DNA from 3 places in the Paenibacillus sp. ALJ109b genome. Region 3 is predicted to be linked to each of the others. Evidence: riboswitches for the same ligand, from Rfam matches in the RefSeq annotation. Region 3 holds a riboswitch; each other region holds the start of a gene.

Region 1 (10,618 bases), on a different contig from region 3:
AGCTCAGTATCTGAATACATTTTCGCAGTATATTCCTTAATCTGTTTGATGATTTGAATATGGGCATCCTTCTTCTTGTTTGCAATAACGGAGCACAGCTCTTCCATGATTTCATAAAGCTCAGCTTTGATCGTTTCAAGCGGCTCCGAGGAACCAATATCAATGACCCGCCGTTTCACATTCTCAATGGAGGCATATTCCGTAAACGCCTTTTGATCCAGTAACTTGAGAAAAGTCCCCTTCATTTCTCCAACAAGTTGATGCTTCATTTCCATGGACAACTCCCGCTGCTCCATGTTATGAACAATGATTGCATCGACAATCCGTTTGGCCTCTTCAAGTTCTCCTGCACGAATCGTGCCAATCAGTCGCTGCTCCGAATCCAGCGGGTAATAGTACGTTGTATTTTCGGTTTGGGCTTCATTGTTCCACATCATGCCTTTTTTGTTCATGTAGACTGCATACTCCAACGCCTGATTGGCCTGATCAAAGGAAAGGCTGACCTCTGTCAACGATGTGAAGAGATTTCCGAATCCTGACTGGATGGTAATCCTGTATTCATTGAACACATACTGTGCCAGATTCTCCATGATGTGCGTGATATCTTCCTTCTCACGATCCTTTTCGGAGTCGGTTTCCTTGGAAAAGAACAGGATGACCACTTTATCCGAGCCCATATCCGTCATCAGAACATCTACGCCCAGTTCAGCCAAAGCCTGCTTCAACAGTAGTCGGGAGGCATTCAGTTCATTCAGGATCTCAACGCTGTCCATACTGGCATAACCCTTAATCTGGACAATTCCTGCATATCCAGTGCCTTGATACAAATTAATATCTGCCTGTTCGGCCGCGGAAAGAATCTCATCCCGCGATTTGAATTCGCCTGAGATCAGCCGCTTCAGGAAGGCATCCCTGACCAGTGGGAGCTGGCGATTTAATTCGGATTCGAGCAGCTTGTTCTTGGTAAGCATATCAGCGATATTTCCACTCAAAAAGTCAAATTCATTTTTGGGAGCCGATTCATCCTTCCCAAACTGCTCTTTCATTACACTTAACAGTCGATTGATTGGAACGCTGTTGCGATAGGCCAGCACAAGTCCAACAATCAGTCCGATGAGCAGTGTGCCGCCTGTAATCAGCATCGTCATCCCCTTAATCCTGTTTGCATTCTCCATCAGGACATGACGGGGAATGCCCGCTTGGTATACCCATCCGTTCTTATCAGATCTTGTAGTGATCACAAGATCATCCCCATAGAACTGGCTGACTCTACTTGGATCAAAATGAGAGTCAGAGGCCATTTTCACCATCTCGGGCTCGGAGCTCCCTTGCAGCGCAATGGTATTTCCCTCCGCATCGCTGATATGAACCCAGCCACCGTATCGGTCATTCAGGCTGGACAACAGACTGAGAATCATTTTCTCGTCAATGATTACAACGGCGACAGCCGGTGAAGAATCATTGAAGCTGTCCAGAGGCAATGACTGCATATATGTGATTACGGAAGTCTGCTTCCCCCTACTGACATAGGAACTAAGCGGTTTAATCTCACTCCGATGTGTCTTCCCCAACACGTCCTTCATCCATTCTTCTAACGAAAGATCGTTATAACGGAAATCAGCGTAATAGTGATTTGGTCTGTAAGAAGAACCCGGGGTCAAAATTAGATTGTAATTCGCAAGATAAATATAATAATTTTGCAGAAAATCATTGGTCTGTCCAAAGGTCAACACATTCTCCATCGTTCTCCATATCCCATATACGTTGGTTTCATTGTCCCTTTCATTCATAAGAACGTTCAATTCCTGATTGACCGCAAGCTGTCGGGTGAAGCCCTCCACCTCCGCCATGCGGCCCTCCAATATTTCCTGGCTTTTCTGAAGTTGGGTAACACTATTCTCAATGGAAATGGACTGTGTTACGGAGATGGACGTCAGATAAGACATATAACCGCCAATGCTGGGTATCACCAAAATGATCACGTAGGAAATTAAAAATTTACGAAAAACATTGGAATATTTAATGGGTAACCCTCCTCCCCCTCCTTGAGGTATTGGTAGCGTTATCAAAGATAATAATATTTTCCGGGTTAGTCAATTGTTTTATCTCATTCTTCAATCATGTTTCATTCGGGAATGAATAAAAGGCAACGATAAAAAGAAGATTATCATTGCTTTTTTTAACATTTCCGAAGTTCTTTGGTTTGAGATGATACGCGACTCCAAAAACCTGTTTTTGTGTACAGTAACCCTCCTTTTCCATACCTTCTTATCATTCAGAAAAAAGGGGCCGAGATGGCCCCCAATCCTAGTTCACATCATTTCTTCTTTGGTTCTTCCCCCTCTGTCCGGGGATTTACAATCTGATCGACCGATGCTGCTTCAACATCACCAAAGGCCCAATGTGTGGAAGGAACATCCTTCCACTGCGCCCGCGAAACGTTCGTGAGCGGTGCTCTGCCCAAAGCTCTGTTGATTGCTACAACGGCTTCCGCTCTTGTCAGTAAGGCATTCGGTCGAAAAGTTCCATCACTATAACCTTTCAGAATGCCTGCGCTTTGCGCTTTCAAAATGGCTTCCTTGGCCCAGTGGCCACCGATATCCGAGAATCCATCGCCTGAAGTATCGGAAGCCAGACCGAGAAGGACCACAAGGCTGGCCATCTCCGCACGAGTCAACGGCTGATTTGGCTTAAACGTGCCATCCTTGTAACCATTCATCAGCCCCATCTTGCTTACCTTAGCAATGGCGTCGGCTCCCCAATATTCAGTTTTAACGTCACTGAATGCAACAGCAGATCCTGTGGCTTCTTTCTCAGATACCAATGTGAGTATGGTTGCCATCTCTGCACGGGTGAGTTTGTTATCTGGCTTGAACAAACCGCCCGGATATCCTTGAATATACGCCTTGTACAGAATATCTTGACCACCCTCTGTTCCTATTGTCCCGTCTGTAGTTCCAGATTCAGGAGTTGGCGCTGGCACAGAAGTGTCTGAAGGCTGGACGACTGGAGTCGATGGTCCGCCTGGATTGGATGGACCGCCTGGATTCGACGGATTGGACGGATTCGTTGGTTCACCGTTTCCGTTTCCAGTAGGCACAGTAAATTTCAGTTGATCGGCCAGCATAAGATCACCAGATTTTTTCACAACTTTGAGTGTATGCTGACCTTTCACCAGTCCTGAGATGCTGTAAATCTCCTGCATTATTTGGCGACTCGGACTGTATGCGTTCACGGTTTGTTTCAGCTGTCCATCGACATAGATATCGACTTCCCCTTGCTCCGGTCCCATAGGTGTAATCAAGCTTATTCCGGTACCCTTGAAGGTATATTCGAAGAAAGCTCCATCCGCCGTCGTAGAATGTACGTCATTGAGATAATCACCGCCGAAGGAAAAACTGAGATTTAACGTTCCCACAGGCTGGGCAGCAAGATACGATTTTTTCAGTGTAACTCGGTTCCCTGCAACTGTATAATCGGACCCCGGAACCAGATCAAATGATCCGTTAGTAATACCACTGAAGCTTTCCGCCTGTTGCAGCAGCGTCACATCAATGTCCGTCTGAGCGGAAGCTGACTTGTCGAAATCCGTGGTTACCGGATTAATTAGATTCGGAAGCTCAACTTTGAGCATATCGAGCAGCATGTATTCCCCCGATTTCTTCACTGCCTTGAGCGTGTGCTGCCCATCCGGCAGCCCCGAAATGCTGTACAGGTTCTGCTGTGCCAACCGACCGTTACGATGGGCGCTGACTGTTTCCTTGAATTGGTCGTCAACATAGATATCCATGTCTCCCTGTGACTGGTCAACCTCCGTAAATAACTGGATCCCCGTTCCCTTGAAGGTGTATTCAAAAGAATCATCGTTTTTTTCGGTATACTGCACATCGTCCTTATAGTCACCCAAACCTCTGCCAGTGCTTCGTGACCAGGAGCCGTTGTACTTGATTGCCGGATCGTCGTTATTGATCATTATAAATCGAATGCCCGTAGTATCGCTGATCCTTATTGCCAAAGACTGCGGATCACCCGCGCTAAAGATTACGTTTAGACTCGTTGTCCCTATAGGCAGCTGCGTGAGGTACTGCTTCCTGATAGTCAGCTTGTCATTGACCACCGTGTAGTCGTCTTCACTGAGGAGCACCCCGTCATTTTCAACGCCGGTCAGCGTATTGCCGTTCAAGGACAGCCTCACGGTGACATCCTTCTGTTGTTCCGTCTCCTTGTCAAAGTTTGCAGAGGTCGGACTAATGGTGCTGTTCTGCCCTCCAGGAGGAATTTCCATGGTTACTCTAAGCGCATCCAGCAACATATACTGGCCCGAGCCCTTGACCACCTTCAAGGTATGTGGGCCGTTGTCCAAATCAAGTTTGCTGTACAAAACCTGCTGGACTTCCCTTTCTCCACTGGTATAGGCGTTTACAGTTTCAGGTGCTCCATTATCGAGGGTGACAATCATGTCTCCTTGGTCTTTATCCTTCTCCGTCAGCAGTTCAATGCGAGTGCCCGTGAAACTATACTCAAAATAATCGCCGTCTTTTTCAGTAAAATGCACATCGCCATTGTAATCACCGTAACTTCTGCCGGTATTGGAGTTCCATGAGCCCGTGTATTTAATACTGCTATCATCATCATTAATGTAGACCTCATTGGTAACAGTGGCGGCATCTTCCACGGAAATTGAATTTGCAGCATTGTCAGCTTCAGCGTCCAAGGTACCCTCTTGACTGCTATTCGCTGGACCAGTACCAGAGGATTCCTTAATCGCTATGCTCAGATCCTGTCTCCCATCTGTCTGCTCCTTGCCCCCGTTGCGCTGCCAATCCCCGCTATAACGCATGCCTGTATCATCGTCATTGACGGCTGATGTGCCTTTCAACGCTGTTACTTTAAGCATTCGAGAAGCATGGGGTTCCAGCACGCCGCCACTGAATTCCTTATTAAAGGTTCCCAGTTCGGAACGACTCCACAGGTCGCGGACCGAAGCAGGACCGTTGAGGCCAAGATCGCTCCATTTGACTTTAACCTCCGCACTCTGGTCGCCCAAATTGAACAAGGCTACACTGTAAGTACCATCTCCGTTATTAGCGTACCAAACCTGCTGCTGGGTCTCCATGGAAACCGGATGGCCTGGACGTCCGGCCTGATTGACGGCAATGACTTCGTCATTAGTAAGCAATTCCAATCCATAGCTGTCCAGCCTTGTTAAATCATTACCTGTATAAAGCGGTGCTGAAGAGATAGACCAGAAGGTCGTGGCGGTTTGCCGCTCAACCTTGGTCAGACCATCCATCGAGCCATTCCCGACATTCAGTGAATCGAAGTCGTTCCAGCCTCCGGGACCTGCATCCCGCCACCAGAGGGCCGCTATGGGAAATAAGCGTGAAATACTCGACCACTCCGTTAAGCCCTTACTGCTATCGTAGGCTTCAACATCCCAGTCGATCCTCCAGCCGTTTGCATACTTTTTCCAGAAGTCCACGTAATTGTGATCAAGCGCCCAGGAAAGCTCAAACCAGATGTTATTCCTGTCCAGGGCTTTGGACCATGCCTCCACATCACCGCGTGCATCCCGGCTCAGGTTATTAATTCCCGATCCTGGCGTCACACTATCGAATTTGACAAAGTTGATACCCCACTCGCCAAGAAGATCCGCGATGGAGTCAATGTACTTCTGTGAGCAAGGGTTCGAAAAATCAATTTTGTACGTGTACGAATCCCAAGCATCCATAACAACGAGCGGTTTTACTGCAATATCTTGCATACGACATGCCCCGCCCGTCCCATAAACCTCAAGGTTTTTATCATAGGCTGTGATTGATAATCCAGGAATCAGATAGATTCCGATCTTCTGTCCGTTATTATGGACATAATCGATGACCTCCTGAAATCCATTTGGATAAAGAACAGTACTCGGAATAGGACGGCCGTATTCATCTTCGTCACCGTTCCAGCCAGCATCAATATTAATGTATTCATATCCATGGGCTTGCAGCTTCTCACGCATCGCATCCGATTGCTTCTTAATACTCTCAGCAGATGTCCAGTTACCCGCCCCGTCATATACCTGCATGCTGTAACTGCTCCAACCCATATACGGCTTTTGGGCCAGGCTCTTATCTGCTGCTTGTGCCACATTACCTGTCGTTCCCATAATTCCGAACTGCACTGCCGCAATCATGAACACCATGAAACACATTGCCATCCTTTTTCCGATTCGTTTCAAATTATCCCTACCCCCTCTGAATTTGGTCAATCAAATTCCTGTTGATAGCGCTTCCATACGAGAAGAGAATAGTGTATGGTGGATTTCCAGGATAGGTACAATTCGGTATTTTACGTACAATTAGCCTGAAATATAGGGGCAAACCGTCGCAGAACAAACATATTTCCATTAATGGATAAATAAACAAATAAAAACTTCATCTTTGCTCAAATTAAGGGAATGGGTTGAAGACAACCAGGATGAGCAATCACTCTAATTCGTAAACAAAGAAAAAAGGTTCCTAGAGTGGCAGTAATGCCATTCTAGGAACCTTTCTTCGTATTACATATGATGCGGTCGAGAGGACTCGAACCTCCACGGGGGTTAGCCCACACGGACCTGAACCGTGCGCGTCTGCCAATTCCGCCACGACCGCGTATATTGTATCTCCGAGAAATTATATCGCGGCGACAAGAAATAATATATCATGTGCAGGTAATTAGTGTCAACAAAAAAATAATTCCCCTTCTAATGTGTAAAGCTATATTCCTCCATCATTTCATGCAAAACCAATACTATCAACATGCACTGTAATACATACCCACCTCTTCTTTCAAGTTTTAGGAAGCTGGAATCCTGCATTTGAAACAGTAGTTACTTTTTTGTCATCTGTTAGAACCCAACATTCGAGTTATTTCTACATAAATAGCGATAATTCCGTTAACATTGAGATGATAAGAAGTGTTCAAGAACGGTTTGACATTTTCGCATTTATGCAATATAGTTTCAAAAGGTTACAAAAACTTAATTATTCATTTGCCGAGTTTCATGTTTGAAAACGGGGGAACCATTTTGGGTGAATTATTCTTATACATAGGAAATATAGGGAACCTTCTACCGAACCCTTAGCTAACTCCGTAGGCATCGAAGGGAGAACAAAAATTTTGAAAAAGCTTATCATCTCCATTTTTGGAGCAGCAGTACTATTTACATCCGGTGCAGCAAGCACAGAGGCAAGCAGTATTAACACCGTCGTTAACAACATGACTGGCATACCTTATAAATGGGGCGGCACAACAATGGCCGGATTTGATTGCTCTGGATTTATGAGATATATTTTCAACAAATATAGCATTGAATTACCACGTACTTCCCAGCAACAAGCTAAGGCCGGAACTCCTGTATCCAAAGCTAATCTGCGTACGGGTGACCTGGTATTCTTTAATACGATGGGTAATGGTATTTCACATACAGGTGTATATATCGGGGGCGGACAGTTCGCTCATGCTTCAAGCAGCAAGGGCGTTAGCATCACACAATTATCTAATCCTTACTTCAATGATCGTTACGTAACAGCACGCCGGGTAACAGGACAGTTTATGTATAACAAAATGCTGGGCAAAATATAAGTTAAACAAGAAAAGGCTTCGGTTATAACCGGAGCCTTTTCTTCGTCTATCTTTGTCTACATTGATATTGATTCTAGAGATACGCAAGGTCATAATCAGTCTTAACCAAAGCTTTTAATGTAAAGCCTTCTGTACTCTCATTGCACCCTGAGACAACGCATGGCCTCCGCCAACAGCTCCAGCCACAGCAACCGTCTCCATAATCTCCTGATCGGTCGCTCCTTTGGCACGCGCTTCTTCCACGTGGTAAAACGTACATACCTCATTGTTTGCAAACAGTCCAATGCCCAGCGCAATCAGCTGTTTGGTCTTGGCATCAATCGCCCCTGCCTGAAAGCACTCTCCAGTGAACTCATGATAAGACTTCACCACAGCTGGCAGCACGTCGCTTAATTCACCAATCTGATCTTTATAGGCATGGACCTTATCATTCATCAATGTCATGGTTACCGCACATCCTCTCGGCTGATATGTTACAAGCTCTCACTGTACCTATCTTTTCTCCCGAGAGGTGTAATTATGCCAAAACATCCATGGTAAATGAACCTAAAAACGCCTGTCCTATTCTTCGAGCGGGCTCTTACGTGGTTCGCTGAACAACTGATACTGATAATTCCGATCAAGCTTAACCACACGACGATTCTGACGGCGAATGAGCACCTGCTCCCCGTCCCAAGCCACTACAATGCCTGTCACATCATTAGACTGAATCTCGTCCCGTACTACCCTTACTTTCTCACCCGATAAACGCAGTGCATCCAATTCTGCATCACTGATCATATTCATGGCGCCTACTTTCCCAAAAAAAATTATTTACAAAAAGAGACCTAAATGAAAAGTCATTTAGGTCTCACGTGACTGTATTGGACTGTCATGTCATTCGAAAATATGTCCCGACTGAAAGTTACCGCTGCGCGTGCTCTTTGCTGTCGTTCTTCTCAAACCAAAAATCAAGCACTTTGGCGGACATCACACGTTCTTCAAGGTACTCCACTTGATGCGGTGTAAATTGTTCTTTCCAAGAGAAGGACAACTCTTCGCACAAGCCTACAATCGTCAGCAATTCTGACCAGGCAACGTAGCGTTTGTACCAGAAAAATTGAGGATGTTCAATCATATAGGGATAAAGGTCATCGAATTCCGTATGTTTACAATCCAGGGCACGCTCAAAATGTACTTTCGATTCCGCCAGCTTATCAATAAAAAATTGTTCTGTTGCCGGTTGGTTACCCATGGTGTTGCCTCCTCTCCCTAACATAACCCCATTATAAATGAAATCAGCGGTCATGCAAAGGCATTGTTATAAAAATAGGCACTTTTTCCTTTAAAAAGTCACAATTCGTTATCGTCAAATTGCACGGTACCATCGTTCAATGAACGAATGCGCACCAACGCTTCAACCGGGATGCCCTGCTCACGAATGGTGCGCGCTCCGGCCTGAAAACATTTTTCGACCACAACACCGAATCCAACCAGTTCTGCACCCGAACGTTCGATAATTTTAATGACACCACGAGCGGCATCGCCATTCGCAATGATATCGTCAATAAACAAAATGCGGTCATTCTCATGAATATATTCACGGGACACCATAATATCCGTTACAATCCCTTTGGTAAAAGAAGGTACTCTTTCACAGTAGGCATCGGGGTCAGCCAAAAGTGTTTTTTTGCGACGGGCAAATACCAGCGGAACACCCAGTTCATGTGCGGCAGCAAAAGCGACCGGAATCCCGGAAGACTCCACTGTAATGACCCGAGTTACCCCACTTTCACGAAAACGAGCGGCAAATTCCCGTCCCATTTCCATCGTCAATGCAGGGTCAATCTGGTGATTCAGCAGACCATCCAGCTTCAGCACCTGATCTGACATGACTACGCCTTCTTGTAAAATTCGTTGTTTCAATACTTCCATAATTTGACCTCCCAAGCCTATCCTATGACGTAAAAGTATCATAGATCAGGCTCTCAGTTCAAGCGAAATTGCCTTTGCTCTTGTTCAGAGCATGTTAAATGACCCTTTGCCAAACTTCAATTGTCATGACTTTGACGGGTCAAGCATACCTTGTACCATGGCACCCACATGTCCAAACTATTCAGGGGCCTGAGAGGGGAAACGCATGAAACAGGCATTTCGGGTGCTGCAGATCGCATTTACATACATTGGAACGGTAGTAGGAGCCGGCTTTGCAACAGGGCAAGAGATATTGCAGTTCTTTACCCAGTATGGCAAATGGGCCACTATTACCATTGGCTTATCGACCATGCTCTTTGTCTGGTTAGGTACAAAAATGATGCTGATTGCCCATGATACCGGCTCGCGCTCTTACGAAGATCTCAACAAGCATCTATTCGGTCATAAAGCAGGAAACTGGATTACATGGGTTACCCTTGTAATTCTCATTGGAGTAAACAGTGTCATGCTGGCCGGAGCAGGGTCGGTCTTTGTAGAGCATCTAGGGCTTCATTACCAGACCGGACTGATTGTTACCCTTATAGGTACATATCTGCTGCTTGGACGGGGTATTCAGGCTATTCTGCAAATGAACAGTATCGTGGTGCCCATGATGCTCCTGCTCTCTCTGCTTATGATCACCAGCACCATACATCATCCCGGCGCAAACCGATTTATTACATTAACCACGGACAGCAATCCAATCCAGGTCTGGTTATCTCCTCTTTTGTATACTTCATTCAACCTGGCACTTGCCCAAGCAGTGCTCGTTCCGGTGGGTAACCAGATTCGCAGCCGAAAGGTACTCAAATGGGGCGGCGTTCTGGGCGGGATTGGTGTAGGATTCATGCTTATGGCAGCCCACTTCGCCATGTCAGCCCAGATGCCTGGCATCACACAATTTGAAATTCCGATGGGCAGCATTGCCTTTCAACTTGGATGGGTAGTCCAGTCCATCTATGTATCCCTGATTTTTATGGAAATCTTCAGTACATTTGTAGCCGATATTTATGGAATGACGCTCCAACTCAGGCAGCATGTCCATGTACAT
Region 2 (10,618 bases), on a different contig from region 3:
CAACCAACTCTCGTCTATATGTTCTTCATGCGGTTCGTGTTTTTTAGCCTTTTTCACCTGATGAGCCCTCCTTCTCTTCCAACTGTCTACGTTCGGAAGGTGTCAGGAATACAGATAATTTTTGATTAATGGCAATGGTGGATACACCAGATTGTATGGATAACAAGCCTTCCACCATCATCAGCTTGATTTCCATCTCTTTTTTGGACATCCGCTTCAGTTTATTGGACATTGGATGCCACAACACGTAACCACTAAAGATACCGAGAAGTGTCGCGATAAACGCCGCTGCAATCGCATGCGAGAGCTTTTCCATATCACTGAGATCGGCAAGCGCTGCAATGAGACCTACAACGGCCCCGAGTACCCCGAGCGTTGGTGCATACATCCCCGCTTGGGCGAAGATCAAGGCACCGCCACGATGGCGCTCTTCTGTAGCATGAATATCTTCCATGAGTACATCACTTACAAATTCCTGATCATTGCCGTCAATAATCATACGCATACCGCCGCGCAGGAACTGATCATCAATATCTTCGACTTTCGATTCAAGTGCGAGCAAACCTTCACGACGGGTAGTGGAAGCCCAGTCCATAAATGTGCCGATTAGAGAAACACGGTCAATCAGTTGTTGCTTTTTGAACAGTACCCCGAAAAGCTTGGGGATTTTCTTAACTTCAGACATGGGAAATGCCATGAAAATAGTTGCTGCCGTACCAACAAAAATAATAACGTAGGCTGCCGGGTTGTTAACCAGGTTGATTAGGGGCGCACCCTTCAGGAACATACCCACTACAAGTGAAACCAGCCCTAAAACTAGTCCGATAATCGTTGAAATTTCCATCATACACCTCATCCATGAGATAAAATTGAATCCTTTCAAGCGGCTTTATTCGGGCTTCCGGACGAACGTTACACCGCAATCCGTTTAATGTTAGGCATCCTTTAGGGTTGCAGAAACAGTTAAAACGGTCATGTATAGTATTTATCGACCAGATGGCCTTTTTTTTTAAGGGTTATTTTCAGGTATAATAAGATCAAATCTGCTCCTTAGGGGCTAAATAGGAGTGAAAAGCCAATGGGCGTAAAGCATGGACGAGATTATGAAGGAATATTGACAGATTTGACAGAGGCTATAGGACGAATACCGGACCGCTATGTTTTCTTTGAGATGGATGAGGAAGAATGGTCACGCCTTGGTGTAACAGAGCAACTTGAAGTAGATGAGGCGCTCGCTGAAGATCTGTTCTATGCACTGGGTGAGGAGTCGGTCATTCCGGTAGGAAGTGGAGTGGTCATTCATGACAAGGATCAGCACCGAATTCATATCTTAATTGGGGAAGAAGAGCTGACTTTTGTACCGCTCATTTAGTATGCTCCCATAAGATATTTGGCATGGAAACCTGAGTTGGAGAATCTCCCTAAAGCCTTATGGTTAGTGGATCTAGCGCCATTTGCACTATTGGAATTTGAGGCTTGTCCGTGGTAAGATGATAGTCATGAAACGGGCGAACCGCAGGGCGGTGGACCTATGCGTTTGGGTTGCTATGGGTAGCACCAAAGGTTTCGGTGGCAGTTGTCTGTGATGAGCCATCATATGGGGAGGAAGATAACGTATGGTTTTTACGCAAGAGGAAGTCGAAGCTCATCTGGGAAGGCTGGAAGGCTGGGAACTGGAAGAGGGACGATGGATTGTCCGCAAGTTCGTATTTTCCAACTACATGAAAGGGATTGCATTTGTGGACGAGGTCGCAGCGATTTCGGAAGCGTTCAATCATCACCCTTTCATTACGATTGACTATACAACGGTCACACTGCGTCTCACATCATGGGATGAAGGTGGCATCACATCTGTAGATATTAAAGAAGCGCAACAATATAATGAGGCTTTTGAGAAAATGAGGTCGGAATAACCTGGATCGGTTATATCGCACTACCGGAAATGAGTGAAGCATACATGTCAGACAATAATCAGAACAAACCTCTTATTGCTGTCGTAGGCAGCCTTAATATGGATCTGGTGGTGAAGACGGATATCATTCCTGAGGAAGGCGAGACGGTGAGCGGGGAGGAACTGCACTATTTGGCCGGGGGCAAAGGCGCCAATCAGGCGGTTGCTGCTGCACGACTGGGCGGACAGACAACGATGATTGGTGCGGTAGGTTCGGATGGTTTTGGTGAACGCCTATTGCACAGTCTAACGGAAAGCGGGGCGGATGCCTCGCAAGTTCGCATTCTGGATGATACCGTTACAGGTACGGCCTCCATCTGGCTCTCCAAAGGAGATAACCGGATTATTGTCATTCCCGGAGCGAATGGGCAGGTTGTGCCTGCGATGCTGGAAGAGGCGGATACGGTAAAAAGCCTGACTGCAGCTGCAGCGGTGCTGCTGCAGCTGGAGATCCCGCTGCCTGCGGTCACCCGCGCCGCCCAACTGGCGGCTGAAGGCAGCGCATTGGTGGTGCTCAACCCGGCGCCTGCGGTGCCGGGTCTGCCCCAGGAGCTGCTGCGGTGCGTCGACGTTGTCACGCCGAACCGCAGCGAGCTCGCCGTGCTCACCGGCCGGGATGATCTCCGGCCGGAAGACGTGGATGCGGCGGTCGCAGAGCTCGCCGCATCCCTCGGGGCCGCTGTCGTCACGACGCTCGGCCCCGAGGGGGCTGTGTACGCGGCAGCGCCTGGCGGCCGCGTAAAGGCAGGGCGTGCCGGCGCGTGCCGTGCGCCCGGCTACGCCGTAAGCGCCGTCGACACGACCGGCGCTGGCGATTGCTTCAACGGCGCGCTGGCAGTAGCCCTTGCGCGCGGAGAGACGCTGGACGCGGCGGTAAGCTTCGCCATGGGCGCAGCCGCGTTGTCCGTGACGAAGCTCGGCGCCCAGTCCGGGATGCCGTCCGCACGTGAAGTGCAGGCTTTCCTTGCCGAGCAGAAGGCAAAGACCCAGTAATCTATGCATGCTTTAGCTGAATCAGAGGCGGCAGGTGTCAGTAGGCAGGATACGCTAATGCATCTAGATAGCCATAGCGTGGTGGATGTTTTCATCGGAGCATCCCTGAAATAACCAAGAGGCTCTTACTTCCCAGTACGGGAGAGTAAGAGCCTCTTCTCTGTATAACCATTGATAAAAACAGCAACCCTGTAATATAAATACGGGGCGACTACGTTGTACATCTAGCGTCAGCGTGGTTTAGAGAATGCGTAAAGAGCAGGAGGCGATTGAAGCCGCCATACGCACTACACATGCAACCCGCCACAAACTGATCGCCTGGGACGTCTTGGATTACTTCTTCTCCGCCAGCCACATCGCAATATTCGCGATTTCTTCATCTTTCAGCTTGTCTTTGAACGAAGGCATACCGCCGCTTTTACCTTTAACAATCGTGGTATAAATCTTCTCCACATCGTCCTGGCTACCAATCTTCTGCAGACTAGGGCCCATACCCCCTTGAAGCTGATCACCGTGGCAGGTAATACAGTTTGCTTTGACCAGTGCCTCAGCCTGTCCTGCATCCATTGTAACTTGCGGCATCGTCGGTTTCGCTTCTTCTGCAACTTCCTCTTTCCCTGGAAGCGTAAACATTAGTACAATAGCTAAAGCGCACGCTGCAAAAAATACCCCGCTCATGATCCATTTGTGCATCCCTTATGTCCCCTCCAGAATGAAAGATCATCTAACTTGAAACTATCCATATCATTATAACGGAACCTGTAGTGACATCATAGCATTTTGTGGTAATTTTTTGAACTAATCACATAACCGGGGACTTTCTAGGGTGATTTTAAGCTCTTTTTATCCGCGTGGACCTTCATAGACCATACAGTAAAAGGGCTTCAAACCGCTTGGTGTCTGTCGTTCGTATGTATCCTGCGTAACAAATCCGGCTTTGAGATAGACACGAATGGCCCGGCCATTCCAGGTCAGAACTTCCAGATCAATTTCGTTTGCAGGGTTCCGGCGAATCGCTTCCTGCACAATGGCCGAGACAAAAGCCGTTCCTTGACCATGACCACACAGATCGGGGTGCATGCCAAGCCCAATGCGGGTGACACCTTCAAGTGGGAAGTATTGAGCGAAGCCGCAAATTTGATGATCCTCTCCCAGCACCACCGCATATTGTTCTTTTCGTAGCTGGGGATCGCCGAATTCCACTTCAAGTGCTTTCATCTGCTCCCAGGGCAGCCAGCTATAAATATTATAAGGCGGGTCATACTGCCAATTGCAGATGAGCTCCGCATGTTCTTCTTGCATGGGCACAACGTGAAACGTCACAGGGGCTTCATCCATACAACTGCACGCTCCTCTCATTGTGAACAAGCTATAATGATTCTGATTTGTCCATATACATATGTCATTCCATATCTAAGCTTGTTTCCACTCTACAAAAGAGGCGTTCATTTGGCAAGTCCTCGTTTTTGAAAAAAAAGTGAAACAAAAGTTCCGGTAATTTCGTTTATATTATAGTGGGATGGGTAAAAACATTATAAGAGCACGGACAAAGCAACGAAAAATAGCTTTTAAAAAAAGTTAAAGTTAGGTTTGATAGCTGTCCCGAATACGTTAAAGGAAACGAAGCACAAAAAAACCGCCGGATACATTCCTGCGGAGAATGTACCAGACGGTTCTATTATGCTTCGTTACAGTAGTTTTATTGTTACAGCATGACGTTGCTCAGCTTGTCCCTAGTCGATGGCCAATGTCTCATATGCGTCCGTGCTCATAATGCGTTTAGCGCCAACATAGCGGTTAGCCCAGTAGCTTTCGCTTAATGCGCTAATTGTAACTCCTTTGGAAGAAGAAGAGTGTGCAAACTTTCCATCCCCTACAAAGATCCCTACGTGTGAGACCCCTTTGCCCGTTGTATTGAAGAATACCAGATCACCTGGTCTCATTTCCATACGGGATACTGAATCACCCATGTCGAATTGCGAACTCGATTGGCGAGCCAGATCAATACCCAGCTTGTCGAATACATAGCTTGTGAACCCAGAGCAGTCAAAGCCGCTAAGCGTTGTTCCTCCGCTTTTGTATGTAGTTCCCATTGCTGAATCAATGACTTGGTCCATTTTTGAATCTGCGAATGCGCTGCCTGCTCCAAGCGATAATGCGAATGTGATGCTGAGTACAGCTGCGGTTAATTTCTTCTTAAACAAGAGATATACCCCTTCCAATGCCTGCGAGGTTAGCTTAAGGATTCGGTTGAAGGTCCCCTATGATCCCTCTGTTGCAAGATCAATTCACCCATAACTGGTTCCCCCGCTTCCCAGGTGCTAGGAATTTGGCTATGCTAGTTATGCACCTGCGAAATCAAGAAATGACGATTAAATTTTAAGTAGTTACAAATATGAAGGTAAAGATTACAAAGTTGTTACTAAAAACTCACTGCGATTATTGTAACAGAGGTGTATCACTTTGGCAACGTTTAACAGAAAAATTAGCAAAAAAAACCTCGACCTTTGACGGGGAAAGGTCGAGGTTTGCTTGTTTAAAGGTGTTTGATGAAAACAACTTTACATATAGATGGTAACCATTTTTAACTGTGCATGTTAATCCTTGACCGAGTTGGACTGCCATAACCGGAAATGGGCGCATATCTTCCATAAGCTCAGCAAGCACCGGGCAAGTGGATACGTCTGTTGTAGTATAAGACCAGTTAAGCCCGTTAGTAACCATGAAGCTGAAGTGAAGGCGCCAAAGACCAGGAGATGTAGGCCACCCAGCAGTACGGCAATGCCAATTAGAGTGATGACCTGGCGTAGTGCAATCCATAGAGCTTGAAACGTACCACGTGCTCCGCCTTCCCCATCAGGAGCCGAGATACCAAACTGCATGTACAGCAGGACATGATGGATAACCCACCCGTATACAATCCAACCAGCAACATAGGGAATACCAGGCAGGAGCAGATGGAGGGAATGAAAACCTTCCATAAGGATGGAATAAAGTTTTGGTGCGATCCAATAAGCCGGTAGCAGCAGCAATAGGGTGCGAATAGTGTGGAGCAGAAGCATTGGTTTCCACAAATTTTTGATGCCGCGAATGAATGGAATGCGCTCTTCCGAATGATTATAATGCTGGAGCGAGTAGAGCAGCCCTGCCTGAATGAGAGGGCTAATTAGCATCCGTAGCAGCAGCATAGCCCCTAAAATCCATAAATAGCGATGGACCTCTGGATTCATTGTCAGGCCGAGTTGGCTCTCCATTTTGAATAAAATTGTACTGAGTTCCCCTGCATCAGGGTCGGGATAACGCAGGAGTAGCGGAACCACAGCTGATTGAACCATTCGATAAAGAAAGTATCCCCATACTAATTGATAGAGAAATAAGAGTGCTGCAATGAACATATGCTGACGGACGAGAAACCAGCCTTCACGTATTTTCGCTTTCACTGTATCCACCTCACCATGACAGACTTCCGAATATGGCTTCTATAAGTTTGGTTGCACTCATGCTCCAGCGGGATTTGGTTGGCTCATCCAGTCCGGCTTTCAGAAAATTGTTCATATGATGGTTCTCCAGCACAATCGTGTACAGCGGATCAGTCATGGCCCAGGAAACAGGGGAAGTATAGGTCAGTTTGTAGGTAATGCGCTCCTCGCTGCCATCCCATTCTTTCGTCATGGTTTTCCCATCTTCGAACATAATTCGAACAGGCACCTTCTTATATTCACTGCCTTTTTTCTGGACTGTAATGGATGACTCGTACAACGTTTGACCGTCTTTCAGGGTAGGATTGATTGTGATCTTCTCCACTGCAAAGTCAGCCATGCCGTCACCGTATACATATTGATTAAAATAATCGGTCCAGGAGGTACGGGTTACTTGCTCCACGACCTTTTGAAAATCAGACGAAGTAGGGTGTTTGAAACGGTATTTCTTTACATAGGTCGAGAGAATACGCTCCATCGTTTTGGCACCAACTTGTTGTTCTATCCCGAGTAATACAAGCTTGCCTCGTGTGTATACGTTGGCGGCATATTGATTCTGGGAATCGAACTTCCAGGAGTCCTGTGTCAGAGAAGCTGGAGAAGTAATGAGACCTGATTGTACAGGCAGATTCGGGATAAGTCCGTATTCCTGTTCCATCACTTTGTCTTCTGCATAGGAGGTGAACCCTTCGTCCAGCCAAGCCTCCTCAAATTCATTACTGGCGACCATGCCGTAAAAATACTGATGCCCAATCTCGTGCACAACCGTGCGTTCCAGATCGTAACCAGGTGTAGAATCATCCGCACCGAAAGCGGTGACCAAGGTAGGATATTCCATTCCCCCTGCGCCATTCCCCGATTTGGGCGGGACAACGATGGACAGTGTGGAATACGGATAAGGGCCAAACCACTTGCTATAATTGGATAACGCTGCTTTGGCGGCGTAGAAATAACGTTCCTTCAGGTCCTCATGAGCAGGGTCGAGATACAGCTTGATTCGGACGCCTGGCACATTGGGAGCAGAGAAGGGTTCTTCCGCATAAACAAAATCAGGAGAGGCTGACCAGGCAAAATCATGCACATCATCGGCATAGAACTGATATACTTTTTCGCCGTTCTTCACAACAGCTTGCTGGGTTGGGAAACCGGTAGCAGCTACTTTGTATGTTTCCGGTACCCGAATACGCACACTATAGATACCGAAATCAGCATAAAACTCTGAATTGCCGTGATACTGATGCAGATTCCAGCCTTCGGTCGTCCGACCTCGTGTGCCTACTGGCTCATATACGCTAAGTTTAGGGAACCATTGACCTGCCATAACAAAATTATCTGCCGTTCCCATGCGGGCAAAAATTTTCGGTAGCTTGACCTCAAATCGGGTGTGAAGCGTTATGCTTTCACTGCCTTTAACGGGTTTGGGCAGCCGTACCTTAATGAGGGTAGTATCTTTCATGTTTCCGTCATCCGGTTGCACATATTGCATCCGATGCAAGAGAGAAAGTCCGTCCTCTGTTTTCATTTCTGTAATATGCATAGAACCATAACCGTTCGTGGGCATGACATCACCGCGAAGTTTCCCCCCGGATTCTTTCATAAAAGTGGTGTCAGCAGAAGAGAAGGCATTGGGATACATGTGAAAATAAAGCTCGCTGACGGTTTTCTTACCTGGATGTGTCCAGGTTATCGTCTGAGTCCCTTGCAGTACATTCCCGTCTACCAGCTTCACATCCATGTGATATTCCACTACGCGGTTGCTGAACACTTCAGCTGTAGGTGTCTGTATACTTTCCGGAGATGTTTGGGTTTTGACGGGTGCCGTAGGCTTGCCCGATTCCGGGGCGAGCGCAGGCAAGTCAGAATGAATGGAACGTGTGGAACCCAGACCAAGCCATATCCCTCCGGCAACTACACACAGGGCTATAATTGCGGTGAGCCAGCTCTTGGCGCGTCGTGGAATCATCGTTAAATACCTCCCGTTGACAAGCATCTACAGCATGTATATGTTTGCATTGGAGCGATTATTAGTTAAAATATTTGTATCAACCCTTGGAGGCTATAAACATGGACCAAAACGAGCAAAACGGCAAAAAACAGATTGCCTTGAATATCGTTAGTGCAAAGAGCAAACACAAAGGCTTCGGTGCAGGTTCCATAGATCTGAACAACCTGTCTCCAGTTATTATTGATAACGGAGAAGCCAAGATCGATATTGGTGCGATGCATGCAAAGAGCAAAGTGGAGCGCAACATCAAGTTCTCAACCAACCGTGAGGACGTACCCAATGGACGCCAGGTATGGCTGGTATGGGTAGCTGTGGACCGAAACGAACAGGGGCAGTTCTATGGTGGAGCAACAGCGTGTGAGATGTGGATTGATACAGAAGCGCGTCGTGGATGGAAACTGCTGGCCGAACATGTGAACCGCATGGATTATGCCATGAAGCGCCGGTTCATGCTGGATGACCTTGGACCTGAGGATCGCGCGGCACTCAAGACGTTGCTGATTACGCATAACGAAGAATGGTGGAACGCTTCTCCGGATGAATTGAAAGAAGCGCTCGCCTAATTAATGAATGTTCAAAGTTGTTCAAAAAAAAGAAGCAAAAGCCCCGGGACCGAGATGATCGGTTCGGGTTTTTTGCTTCTTTGCTAAAATTAAATTTTACAGACGCTGACGCAATTGCGTCATTACGCATTTACGTCACTTTGGTTACTCCACCCACCAGCGTTTGAAATCCTTCCACCAAGAATGTTTCTCTTCCTGTATTCCCTGCTGGTTTTGCACTTCGCGATTGTCTTTATCATTCTCTGAACCCGAGTCGTCTGAAGCGCTGCGACAGACCTCAGTCGGTTCCGTGCCATCAATAAAAACTTCCAGCCGTTTCTCGGCGCAGCCATTGCCAGCCAGTTTGCCGGATTCGGGATCGATATATACACTGACGACATTATCCGGTACGGTGAAAATCTTCGGTGGAACACTGGCGAGGGCCTGTTCCGTAAACTGGGCGAACATGGGTGCCGCCCGACGCCCGTCAGATGTGGAAATGGCTTTGCCTTGATCGTAACCGACCCAGACAGCTGTTGAGAGCTCTGGAGTAAAGCCGACTAGCCAAGCATCCGTATTGGTTGTCCCCGTTTTGCCGGCGACAGGTCGCTTAATGGTTGCAGATACTCGATTGCCCGTTCCACCATTTTCGAACACACTTTCCATCAACCGTGTTAATACATAAGCGGCAGCGGGTTCAACGACCCTCTCGGCCTTGGTCTGAGGTGCTTCATAGATGACTCGTCCTGCGGCATCCGTCACTTGTAGAATGGCTACAGGAGGTGTTCTTTGCCCACCTGCGGCGATAGCGGAGAATGCTGAAGCCATCTCCAGTGGACTAACAGGTGAGGTGCCGAGTGCAAGGGAAGGTACCGGGCTCATGTTGCTCGTAATCCCTAGGTTTTTGGCCATTTTCACCACTTGTTCAGGTCCAATCTGCATAATTGTATTTACCGCGTAGATGTTGTCCGAAGCGGCGATAGCCTGTCTCAGATCAATCTCACCTAAATACTTGTCTCCGAAGTTACCAGGCTTATAGGTCTTGCGATCATTGTCATAATGAAACAGGGTCGGCTCGCTTTTAAACATGGACGCACTGGTGAGCTGTTTCGATTCCAGGGCAGCCAGATACATAATTGGTTTAAAAGCAGATCCCGGCTGGCGTGTAGTCGCCAGTACATGGTTAATCTGATTGGTGCGGTAATTTTTGCCGCCCACCATCGCTTTGATATATCCAGTTCGGGGATCGATCGATACCAGCGCGGTTTCGAGCTCGCTTTTGGCGTCCATACCTTTGGCTACGGCGTCTTCCGCCGCTTTTTGCACACGCAAATCCAGCGTGGTGTATATATTCAATCCTCCGTGATCCAGCATCGCTTCGCTGATCCCCAGCTCCTTGATGGCCAGATTACGGATATAATCGCGGAAATAAGGTGCACTTTCCACAGTTTTACGTTCACTTTCCGGTTTAAACGAAAGCATTTCCTCATAAGCCTTGTCTGCTTCCGCTTGCGTAATTTTGCCGACGTCAGCCATGGCATTCAATACAACCTTCTGTCGGTCCTTGGCGTTCTTCATATGATTATATGGAGAATAGTAGGTCGGCCCCTTTGGAATCCCTGCAAGCATGGCACTTTCGGCAAGCGTC
Region 3 (10,618 bases):
TTCATCAATGCAGCCATCCTGATTGTGTCTGCTGCCGTGTTCCATAGTGCAGGTATGACTCAGGTCGCGGAAATTACAGATGCATACCATCTGCTGACACCTCTGCTGGGTACTACCATCGCCAGCATCCTGTTCGGTGTAGCCTTGCTGGCTTCCGGTCAGAACTCAACACTCACCGGCACGTTGTCCGGACAGATTGTAATGGAAGGCTTCCTGAACATTCGTATCCCAGCGTGGCTTCGTCGACTGGTTACACGTCTGATTGCAATCATTCCGGCCGTCATCGTAACAGCCATTGCCGGAGAGCACGGAACAGAGGAACTACTGATTCTGAGCCAGGTTGTGCTGTCGCTACAGCTACCCTTTGCTGTCATTCCACTGGTGATGTTTACGAGTGACAAAAAAAGCATGGGGGCCTTTGCCAACAAGCTATGGCTCAAAATCATCTCCTGGATCATTGCTGGAGTTATCGTTGTTCTGAATGTGTATTTGATTATCCAAACCATTCTGTTATTCTAGGTTAAACGGAACTACGCAATATTTTGTCTAACTCAAAAAGGCTGATCAACTCAAGTAACGTATACCTTGAGACGATCAGCCTTTTATATGTTTGAGCAGCAGCCTAATCCATACCGATTAGATCTTAAATGCTGCTTGCTCTTATTTAGTTGTCTGAATTTTGAGTTACCATTAACAATGGAAGAAGTTCCTCCAGTGATTCAACAGTCCAGTCTGGACGCTCTGCATCCGCAAGCTCCGGCTGGAACCTGCCATAACCCTGCAAAATCCGGATCGTATGCATGCCCAGCTTCTTAGCCGGAATAATATCATTATCAATCCTGTCGCCGATCATGACCGCTTCCTCGGGTTTACATCCCGCCTGTTTCAATGCTACAGCATACAATTCAGGATCAGGCTTGGACACTCCTTCTTCAGCCGAACAGGCCAGCACATCCACATACTTGCGCAAGCCGTAGCTATCAAGCCGATTTTCCGTCCCCGGGCTCTGATTGGCAATGATACCAATCTTATAGTGTTGCGACAACGTCTGTAGAACAGCGTCGGCTGACGCGAAGGGGCGCTCAAGCTCTTTGCGGAACTTTAGCTTCTCCTGTATCTGTTCCCGGTGACCCTCATCGCTGATAAGGGTACGAATAGCCAATTTCATCGGCCATTGCTCGTAATTTCGGTAGGAGGTGGCAAATATATCTCGCACCGTCTGCATCTCCACCTGATAACCAAGCGCACAAGCTTCACGAACAAACTGACCGATAATATCATCTACCGGCTCCCATTCGTCCACGAGCGTATCCCCCACATCAAAGAACAACCATTGTATTCCACGTACATCCGGCACGCCTATTCCTCCTCGTTAGCCACAGGAAATTATCCCTATTTCCCAAACCATAAAAAAGAAGACCCACCATCATGCATGAGTCTCCTCAAGATTCCGTTTATTTATGATTTCAATTATAACAGGCAGCTGAGACTGGATCAATCACAGGAATAGTACTAGCCACTAGCCGTTAAGCAGAAAACCAACTTCCCCATTCAAGGAATATACAATACGGTCTGCTCCCATTCCCCGATAGATCCCTTTGGGGTGGCTTTGTTCCGTAATGACACACAAGGACTTGGATGTCCAGGAGCGGCAGATCTGCAAATATCGACAGGTCAGGTTTAGGCTATTTTCAAAAATAAAAACATTGCCGACACTGCCTTGCGGCAAAAACCATTTCTGAGCTGCAGCCGTGTTCATGCGAATGACATGCTCCACACCGATTCTCCGGAGCCTGCGCTCTTCCCCTGCACTGTTGGTCAGAACGGCAAACGGCATTTTTTTGTACATCAGCAATTTGATAAATTTGCGTCCTGCTTCATTTGGAGCAGTCACTAAGATCATCTCTTTATCCATCATTCGTTCCTCCCTTGGCGTGAAAAGACAACAAAAAAGAAGCGTGGGGGACCAAGGCCTCCCGGACGCTTCTTCAATAATCCATAGCAAAAAGACACTATGAACCAGCGTACGGCTTGTTGCCTCTCCCTTTAACGCTTACGAGGTTAGCTGACGGATTCGGGCGCGAGAGTCGCCCTATTTCCGGCTGTCACCGGAAAATTCACCCCATGGATGCCTACTGTCCTGGACAGTTCATCCTGTTGGTTCCCCCGTTTCCCACCCATGAATGAATGGAAACTCAGCGATTAAAACATCGTTCTTTTATAATCATTAATCAGAGCGATATTATCGTTTGTTTCGTTTTTCATGTAAAATTTAATTTAAATTGGAATTACGATATGAATCATACACCCGTGCCATATTGGTGTAAAGTCTGCGCAGATCACCGAATCGACGGATTTTTGCCATTTCTCATCAATAATAGCGCTTACAACGCATCCATTCTCTACCCATCTCATCAAAGCTCTCTAATTCTCTCTTTAGCGAAAATTAGGTATTAAATCAGTCACAGATCATACACGACAGCTTCAAATTGAGTTAAAAAAGCAATATTAATTTTGCAATATTTAATTGTAATCAATATAATAGAAGAAAGAAGAAAATGAAATGGAGGCGATTTTCATGTCAGTCTACGACTACAAAGTAAACACCCTTCGCGGACAGGAAGTTGAAATGTCCAACTATCGTGACAAAGTACTGCTTATCGTGAATACAGCAAGCCAATGCGGCCTCACACCTCAATTCAAAGGTCTGCAGGAGCTTCAGGATAAGTTTAAAGATTCCCCATTTGAAGTTCTTGGTTTTCCAAGCAACCAGTTTGCACAGGAAAAAGGCTCTTCTGATGATATTGCCGAGTTCTGTCAGATGAACTATGGTGTCAGCTTCCCGATGTTCGAGAAAATCGATGTGAATGGTTCAAGCGCTCACCCTCTATTCCAGCATCTTACCAAAGAAGCACCGGGTGTACTCGGCTCCAAAGCCATCAAATGGAACTTCACCAAATTCCTTGTGGATCAGAACGGACGTGTTCTGAAACGGTATGCTCCCAAAACAACACCTGATAAAATTGAAGCAGACATCAAAGAATTGCTTAAATAACAACTGAAGGCCATCCGACCCCTGAAGACAGAATGAGCATGCATTCAGGGAAACGGGTGACCTTTTTTTCTGGACTCATCTTTACTGTAAAAAAAACACATAAAAAAAGAAGCTCCCCTTACGGGAAGCTTCTTCCTAATCGTTCTTATGATGCGGTCGAGAGGACTCGAACCTCCACGGGTATACACCCACTACCCCCTCAAGATAGCGTGTCTGCCATTCCACCACGACCGCATGTCGTAAATAATCGGCAACAGAATTGATTATACCCGGTTCATGTTTAAAAGTAAAGCATTTTTATAAATATCATTTTAACTGCGCTTTCCCTTCCATAAATCGTATAATCTCGTCATTTTCTCCTACGAAGTGCATATGATTAAATTTGATCTCGTTTGTATACCCGATTAGGCCGATCATTCTACTTTATTTGCATTACCATCCTTCACATCCCCTTAGTATAACGTAACTCATAAAGTTATATAAAATAACATTAGATAGATTTAATATTTAAAAAACCAAGAAACTATTGACAAAAAGCGGATATTTATGTGAATATATATATCATATAATTCGGATTTACGAACATAAAACGAACCAAAAAGGAGTATAGATGTTATTTAACATAACATTTAACGAACGTAGGAGGCGAAAGATCGTGAACCGTGGGAATAAGCTGCTCGATTACGTCAAACTGCTTGATTCCTCTATCCAGGTTGGAGGCTTCACCCATTCCTTCGGAATGGATACCCATATCGCTGAAGGTACCATTCGTAACGCCGAAGATCTCGAATCATTCATGCGCTGCCAATTGCACCCCAGCATCGTGCGTCTGGAAGGCATGGCGATTAAAGGCATATATACTGCCGCAGATCATAATGACGCATGGCGTACAGCCCTCATCGACAAGCTCGTCCATGTCCAGCGGACACCAGTCAATCTTAGAGAACACGCCTCCACAATGGGCAAACGACTGATTAAGCTGGCTCATGCACTCCACCCCTGGATTGATTTTAGCCATCTCGAACAAACCCTGGCTAGGTATGAATCCGTCGGTTGCCTCTCTACCGTTCACGCCTGGATTAACCACCACCTCGAAATCCCTGTCGAGGAGGCGGTCCTTGGTTATCTGCATTCAGCCATGAGTGCCTGCATAACCGAAGCCTCCAAAGTGATTCCTCTTCATACCGATACAATCCAGGACCTGCTGGTTCGACTGGCCGCAGATCTGGAGCATGAATGGCATACTGTCAGCGCCTCCGCTGCCGATGGACCGGTACAACCAACCTCAATGTCCATGAAAACGTTGTTCCCAAGCTTTCACATGCTTGGAGCAGGGCTTCACGCCTACAGAGCCTAATCTACCCCCTTCCCTTCATAACCCGCCTCCTCACACTGTAAAAATATAAAAAACACGCCGCAACCTCCTTGCTGGCGTGTTTTTTATGTCAATTATTTTGTCTATTTAACGTATTTACGCCATTTAACATCTTAAAATACACTTATTTCCGTCTTTTTTAATTGTTAGATGACGCAAATACGTATATAATAAAACATACAGCTCGCATATCTATATATTTTACACCAAGAATAACCAGCTGAACACTACATTCCAACGAGGGGTGAACCCTTTTGAACAAAAAGAAACCTGTGACTCCTTTCGGATGGGCCATTAAACGACGACTAACCGAACTCCAGGTCGACCAAAAGACATTTTGTGAACAGTATGGCATTCCGCCATACCGTCTGTCCAATCTCATTCACGGCACACGCAAAGCAACCCGGTTTAGGAACCAGGTCGCTGACATTTTGGAAATTCCAGATGATTTAAGATAAGATTTCTGCCAAGGAGGAGCTCATTTCATGAGATACTTAATATCCGATCTGGAGAGATTATCGTTCCAGTCCATGCAGCACCAGCTTATCATCGTCGACCACAACTGGATCATTCGAAGCTGCAACACCGCTTGGCAAAATGGACTCGGGCAGCTGCTTCCCAAGCCAAGCGTAACAGGCCCCTCCAGAACAACACCTGAATTGCCTCATTACCTTCACCTTGTAGAGGGGTGGACATTACGCGAGGAGAATACAAAGAATGAGAAGATTGTTCAGGAGTTAAAAAGTATCACTGCACCTTTTAAAGACAGTTATACATACGACATCTCCGTCCAAACTGTCCACAACGAACAGCGGTGGTTTCGTCTGGAACTCACTCCATTAATTCAGGCCGACCCATCCCTGCAGTCTGATCTCGCATTGATTGCACACACGGATGTTACCGAACAGAAACAGACAGAACGCCAATTGAAGAAGGCTCTGTCTGAAGTGCGTACTTTGCGTGGACTGCTTCCCATCTGCGCTGTCTGCAAACAGATCAAGGATGAACAGGACAGCTGGAACTCTATTGAGAGTTATTTGGAGAAACACACTCATGCCGAATTTACCCATGATATCTGCCCGGATTGCATCCGAAGACTATATCCGAAGTACTCCAACATTCTGGACAAGCGTTCCTGAACTCACCCTACACCAAGAATCCTAGCTACACAGACAGATGGTGCTCAAACTGCGACATATCCAGCTCTCGCGGTGTTCCTTGTAGTGCAATTGCCCCTTTGTCCATTACATAGATATAATCTGCAGCACCGCGTACAAAATCAATACTTTGCTCCACCAGCAAGATGGAGATTTCACCCTTTGCCTTAATTTGCAAAATGACCTGCCGGATATCCTCTACAATGGAAGGCTGGATGCCTTCTGTCGGCTCATCTAGAAGCAATAATCCCGGCCGGGAAGCCAGCGCGCGGGCAAATGCCAACTGCTGTTGCTGCCCGCCACTTAGATCACCACCCTGTCGACCATACATCGTGGCAAGCACTGGAAACATCGCCAGCACATCCTCTGGGAACGTCTTTACACCCTCTGCACTTGTCTCCAGACCCAGCAGCAGATTTTCCTTTACTGTTAGCTGAGGGAAGATTTCTCGCCCCTGCGGCACATATCCAATCCCCGACCTGGCCCGTTTGGCCGGATCGTGGGTGGATAATTCCTTACCTTTCCACTGAATACTTCCTTTGCGCGTTTTAAGAAGCCCCATCAACGTCTTCATCAAGGTGGTTTTCCCTACACCATTACGCCCCATCAGGCATACCACCTGACCTGGCTCAACATCCAGATTCACACCGCGCAGCACATTGCTTTCCCCATAACCGGACTCAATTCGTTGCAGCGACAGCATGGTCATCCCTCCTTTTGCCCAGGTACACTTCAGCCACTCTCGGATCTTCCTGCACTTCCGCCATCGTACCTTCCTTTAGAAGCTTGCCTTCATGCATCACCGTCACTTTGGCTGCATACTCACGAACAAACTCCATATCATGCTCCACTACCACAACAGACCTTTCTCGCGCAATCTCTTGCAGCAGTCGGCCCGTCTTGTGTGTTTCCTCGTCCGTCATTCCCGCTGCCGGTTCATCCAGCAGCAATACACGGGGTTCCTGCAGGAGCAACATACCAATCTCAAGCCACTGCTTTTCCCCATGTGATAGCGCCCCTGCACGTGCATCCACACGGTTCTGCAGACCAATCTGGAGCGTAATCCGCTCCATGGCTGGACTTATTTTTGAATACCGTTGAATACCCAGAGCCTGTAAAGGAGAACGACGATTCTCCGCAGCCAGCATCAGGTTCTCCTGCACGGTCAGACCAGCAAAGATGGACGGAGCCTGGAACTTGCGCCCTACCCCTTTTCGAACAATCTGATGCTCCTTCAGACGTGTCAGATCCGTACCATCCGCCATCTTCACTGTACCGGACAAGGGCTTAGTTTTGCCGCAAATCACATCCAGCATCGTTGTTTTCCCCGCACCATTGGGACCGATCAGAAAATGTAGATCATGTTCATGCAGCTTCAGATTCATGCCTTTGACCGCAACAAAACCGCCAAACGCCACCGTAATTTCCTCAGCGACCAAGACTACCGGAACGTCAGTAGACTTTTGGTTTTTCCTGACTGACTGGAACATGCACAACCTCTCCTCTCCGTTTCAGCAAGCGCACCACATGACGGTATACACCCACAAGCCCATTCGGCATGAACAAGACCACTGTTACAAATAGCCCACCAATGACAAACAACCAACCTTCTGGATAAGCTTCACTGATGCCCGTTTTGGCTGCGTTCAGCACCACAGCTCCGATTACCGCACCAATCAGCGTTCCACGACCACCCAAGGCAACCCATAACACCATTTCAATCGATGGCACGATCCCCATCATGGAAGGTGAGATGATCCCTACCTGGAGTACAAATAACATACCAGCGATTCCCGCAAGCGCTCCGGAAAGGGCGAAGGCCAGTGTTTTGAAGCCTGCCGGGTCATAGCCAAGAAAACGAACCCGATTCTCCCCATCCCGGGCAGCTTCAAGAACCTGACCAAACCTGCTGTTTACAACCCGGCGACAAAGCAGATAGGCGAGCACCAGAACAGCAAGCGTTATATAGTAAAGAGCAATCGTTGTCCCTGCCGAATGAAGGGTAAAACCAAAGATCGCGTTATATCCCGTTATACCGTTGGTCCCTCCCGTCCATTCCTGTTTGCCCACAAACAACGTTACGGTAATGAGGACTAACGCTTGGGTCAGGATTGTAAAATACACACCCGTGATCCGGTTACGGAACGTGAACCACCCCAGAGCAAAGGCCAGCAATGCCGGAAGGGCAATACCCAGCAATAGCGCCACCGGAAATGACCTGAATGGTTCCCAGAACCACGGCAGACTGCTAAGACCACTCCATCCCATAAAGTCAGGAAGTGTTGAACCGCTCGCCTGCAGCTTCAGATACATCGCCATGGCGTACCCGCCAAGTCCGAAGAAAACGCCATGCCCCAGACTAAGCACCCCTCCATATCCCCAGATCAAATCCAGACCGATCGCCAGAATGGCCAGGGCAAGGAATTTCGCCAACAGACTAAGTCGGAATTCCGTGGAAATGAGCGGAGCCAGACACATCATGATCAGGACAACTGCCCAGATGATCTTCATTTTCAGACTACCCGTCTTAAGAAGTGCCGACATCATATAACCCCCTTCTTCGCATTAATCCAAACTTCGAGTCCGTATGGCAACGAGCCCACGCGGCTTCCATTGCAGAAAAGCTACAATACAGACAAATACCAGCACCTTGCCGATAGAAGCTGAGGTATATGTTTCGAATAATGTATTGAACATGCCAATTCCAAGCGCACCACACACGGTTCCCACCAGTTTCCCCACACCGCCCAGTACAACCACCATGAACGCATCCACGATATAATACGTGCCCAGCGAGGGACCAATCGGACCAATCAGTGTTAACGCACACCCGGCGATGCCGGCAATACCCGAACCAATGGCAAAGGTCATGCCATCCACTCGTCTGGTTGAAATCCCAAGGCAGCCCGCCATGCTTCGATTCTGCATCACGGCCCTCATCCGTCTCCCGGAAGAAGTCCGATAGATGTACAAATACATGCACAGCAGTACAACAGCAACCAGCGCGATAATAAAAAGACGTTTATATGGAAACACAATACCGTCCGTGATGGTCAGACCTCCGTTGAGCCAAGCCGGACTGGATACCCCTACATTTGGCGCCCCAAATATCGTTCGGGCCAATTGTTGCAGCATCATGCCTACGCCCCATGTAGCAAGCAGACTGTCGAGCGGCCTCCCATACAGATGCCTAATCAGCACCACTTCCAGCAACCAGCCTATAAGAGCCGCCACACCAAAGGCGATAGGCAGAGCCACAATAAAGTAGACATCGAACCACGCTTGCGGAGCATACGAAATGAACAGGTTTTGCGTCACATATGTAGCGTAAGCGCCGATCATGATCAATTCACCATGCGCCATGTTAATGACATTCATCAACCCAAATGTAACCGCGAGTCCCAATGCAATCAGCAACAGGATGGAACTGATGCTTAACCCATTGAACATTTGCAGGACAAACATATCCATCACTTTTCCCTCCCATGCTGTGAACATCTAATTTTATAGAAGACATCATTAACGTTACGAATCAACGCTTTACCGTGATATTGTATGAGGGTGTGTTGTCTCACCCTCGTCTGTTATTCAGCAGTTCTGAAGTGAGATATCATTGCTATTTGGTACTGAGGGAAGCGCCCCACTCGTACGTTTTCAGATACGGATCAGGTTTGACTGGTGCGCCAGAGTTCCACAATTCCTTAAACTGTCCATCTTCCTGCACTTCACCAATCCGAACCGTTTTGTAGATATGCTGATTCTCTCCGTCCACCGTCACTTTTCCTTCCGGTGCATCGAATTCCAGACCTTTGGCGGCCTCCTTCACCTTTTCAACATCGGTTGATCCGGCTTTCTCCACAGCTGCTTTCCACAGATAAACGGCCACATATCCCGCCTCAATTGGATCGGCCGTCACCCGATCAGCTCCATATTTTTCTTTATATTTCTCTACAAATGTTTTATTTTCAGGTGTATCTGTAGTCTGATAATAGTTCCAGGAGGCCAAATGCCCTTTTAGCACATCCGCACCAATCCCCCGAATTTCTTCCTCTGCCACACTCACTGACAGAGTCGTCAACTGTTCGGAAGAGATCCCGGCATCCTTTAATTGTTTGAAAAAGGCGACATTGCTGTCTCCGTTCAGCGTGTTGTATACAATATCCGGCTTGGCAGCCTTGATTTTGCTGATAATTGTACTGTAATCCGTATGTCCCAGCGGTGTATATTCTTCGCCTACCACTTCACCACCCTCAGCTGCAAGCTGAGCTTTGATGACCTGATTGGCCGTTTTTGGGAAAACATAATCGGAACCCAGCAGGTAAAACTTCTTGCCCCTGTTCTCCAGCAACCAGGTTACGGATGGAACGATCTGCTGATTCGTTGTAGCTCCTGTATAAAAAATGTTTGGTGATGATTCCAATCCTTCATATTGCACCGGGTAAAACAAGAGACCCTTGTTCTGCTCAAACACTGGCAGCATCGCTTTCCTACTCGCAGAGGTCCATCCGCCGAATACAGCGGCTACTTTATCCTGCTGCAGCAACTTTCCTGCTTTCTCAGCAAATGTAGGCCAATCGGAAGCTCCGTCCTCAACTACTGGCTCGATCTGTTTACCCAGAACCCCGCCCGCTGCATTGATCTCTTCAATAGCAAGCATCTCCGCATCTTTAACGGACACCTCACTGATCGCCATCGTTCCACTCAGGGAGTGAAGAACACCTACTTTAATCGTATCTCCGGATGAAGCTGGTTCTCCCGCCCCACCGGAACTCGACGCCTCAGGCGGCGTGCCACCTTCTACACATCCTGTCAACGCAATGACTACACCGAGCAAAACACTCCATAACTTGACCGACCTCTTCTTCAATAGCCTACACTCCCTTTTTTTAGTCTATTGACGAACATTAAGGTCATATATGTCCGAAATGTTCGTTGATCCAAATTATGGAGTCTTACACTCACCGTGTCAATAATGCTTACACAATTTTATTTTATGCATACTCGTTTCATGCATGCTGCTAATATAATTGG

The links. Region 3 has a riboswitch for cyclic di-AMP ahead of G3352_RS11310 (HAD family hydrolase). Riboswitches for the same ligand answer to the same signal wherever they lie in the genome.
Region 1: it holds a riboswitch for cyclic di-AMP, as region 3 does, so the genes downstream of both, G3352_RS22955 (C40 family peptidase) here and G3352_RS11310 (HAD family hydrolase) in region 3, are expected to answer to the same signal.
Region 2: it holds a riboswitch for cyclic di-AMP, as region 3 does, so the genes downstream of both, G3352_RS18900 (C40 family peptidase) here and G3352_RS11310 (HAD family hydrolase) in region 3, are expected to answer to the same signal.

What each region holds. Positions count from the first base shown of each region.
Region 1 is NZ_JAAIFP010000025.1:175,819-186,436, forward strand. It holds gene G3352_RS22940 (helix-turn-helix domain-containing protein) at 1-1,946, opposite strand, end outside; gene G3352_RS22945 (X2-like carbohydrate binding domain-containing protein) at 2,318-6,226, opposite strand; tRNA gene G3352_RS22950 (tRNA-Leu) at 6,558-6,641, opposite strand; cyclic di-AMP (ydaO/yuaA leader) riboswitch at 7,013-7,144, shown strand; gene G3352_RS22955 (C40 family peptidase) at 7,150-7,614, shown strand; gene G3352_RS22960 (carboxymuconolactone decarboxylase family protein) at 7,729-8,058, opposite strand; gene G3352_RS22965 (hypothetical protein) at 8,176-8,394, opposite strand; gene G3352_RS22970 (hypothetical protein) at 8,519-8,848, opposite strand; gene G3352_RS22975 (xanthine phosphoribosyltransferase) at 8,947-9,528, opposite strand; gene G3352_RS22980 (YkvI family membrane protein) at 9,734-10,618, shown strand, end outside.
Region 2 is NZ_JAAIFP010000018.1:24,677-35,294, reverse strand. It holds gene motB (flagellar motor protein MotB) at 1-57, opposite strand, end outside; gene motA (flagellar motor stator protein MotA) at 44-844, opposite strand; gene G3352_RS18925 (hypothetical protein) at 1,079-1,372, shown strand; gene G3352_RS18920 (4a-hydroxytetrahydrobiopterin dehydratase) at 1,617-1,913, shown strand; gene rbsK (ribokinase) at 1,958-2,944, shown strand; gene G3352_RS18910 (c-type cytochrome) at 3,278-3,637, opposite strand; gene G3352_RS18905 (GNAT family N-acetyltransferase) at 3,788-4,282, opposite strand; gene G3352_RS18900 (C40 family peptidase) at 4,678-5,148, opposite strand; cyclic di-AMP (ydaO/yuaA leader) riboswitch at 5,152-5,289, opposite strand; gene G3352_RS18895 (hypothetical protein) at 5,542-6,384, opposite strand; gene G3352_RS18890 (M1 family metallopeptidase) at 6,395-8,386, opposite strand; gene G3352_RS18885 (YwhD family protein) at 8,488-8,991, shown strand; gene G3352_RS18880 (transglycosylase domain-containing protein) at 9,136-10,618, opposite strand, start outside.
Region 3 is NZ_JAAIFP010000008.1:350,385-361,002, reverse strand. It holds gene G3352_RS11320 (Nramp family divalent metal transporter) at 1-519, shown strand, start outside; gene G3352_RS11315 (HAD-IA family hydrolase) at 665-1,357, opposite strand; gene G3352_RS11310 (HAD family hydrolase) at 1,520-1,918, opposite strand; cyclic di-AMP (ydaO/yuaA leader) riboswitch at 2,036-2,211, opposite strand; gene G3352_RS11305 (glutathione peroxidase) at 2,579-3,055, shown strand; partial or broken gene G3352_RS31695 (hypothetical protein) at 3,031-3,099, opposite strand; tRNA gene G3352_RS11300 (tRNA-Leu) at 3,207-3,289, opposite strand; gene G3352_RS11295 (urease accessory protein UreF) at 3,711-4,412, shown strand; gene G3352_RS11290 (hypothetical protein) at 4,685-4,888, shown strand; gene G3352_RS11285 (nitrogen regulation protein NR(II)) at 4,916-5,569, shown strand; gene urtE (urea ABC transporter ATP-binding subunit UrtE) at 5,595-6,290, opposite strand; gene urtD (urea ABC transporter ATP-binding protein UrtD) at 6,268-7,077, opposite strand; gene urtC (urea ABC transporter permease subunit UrtC) at 7,040-8,134, opposite strand; gene urtB (urea ABC transporter permease subunit UrtB) at 8,153-9,058, opposite strand; gene urtA (urea ABC transporter substrate-binding protein) at 9,204-10,454, opposite strand.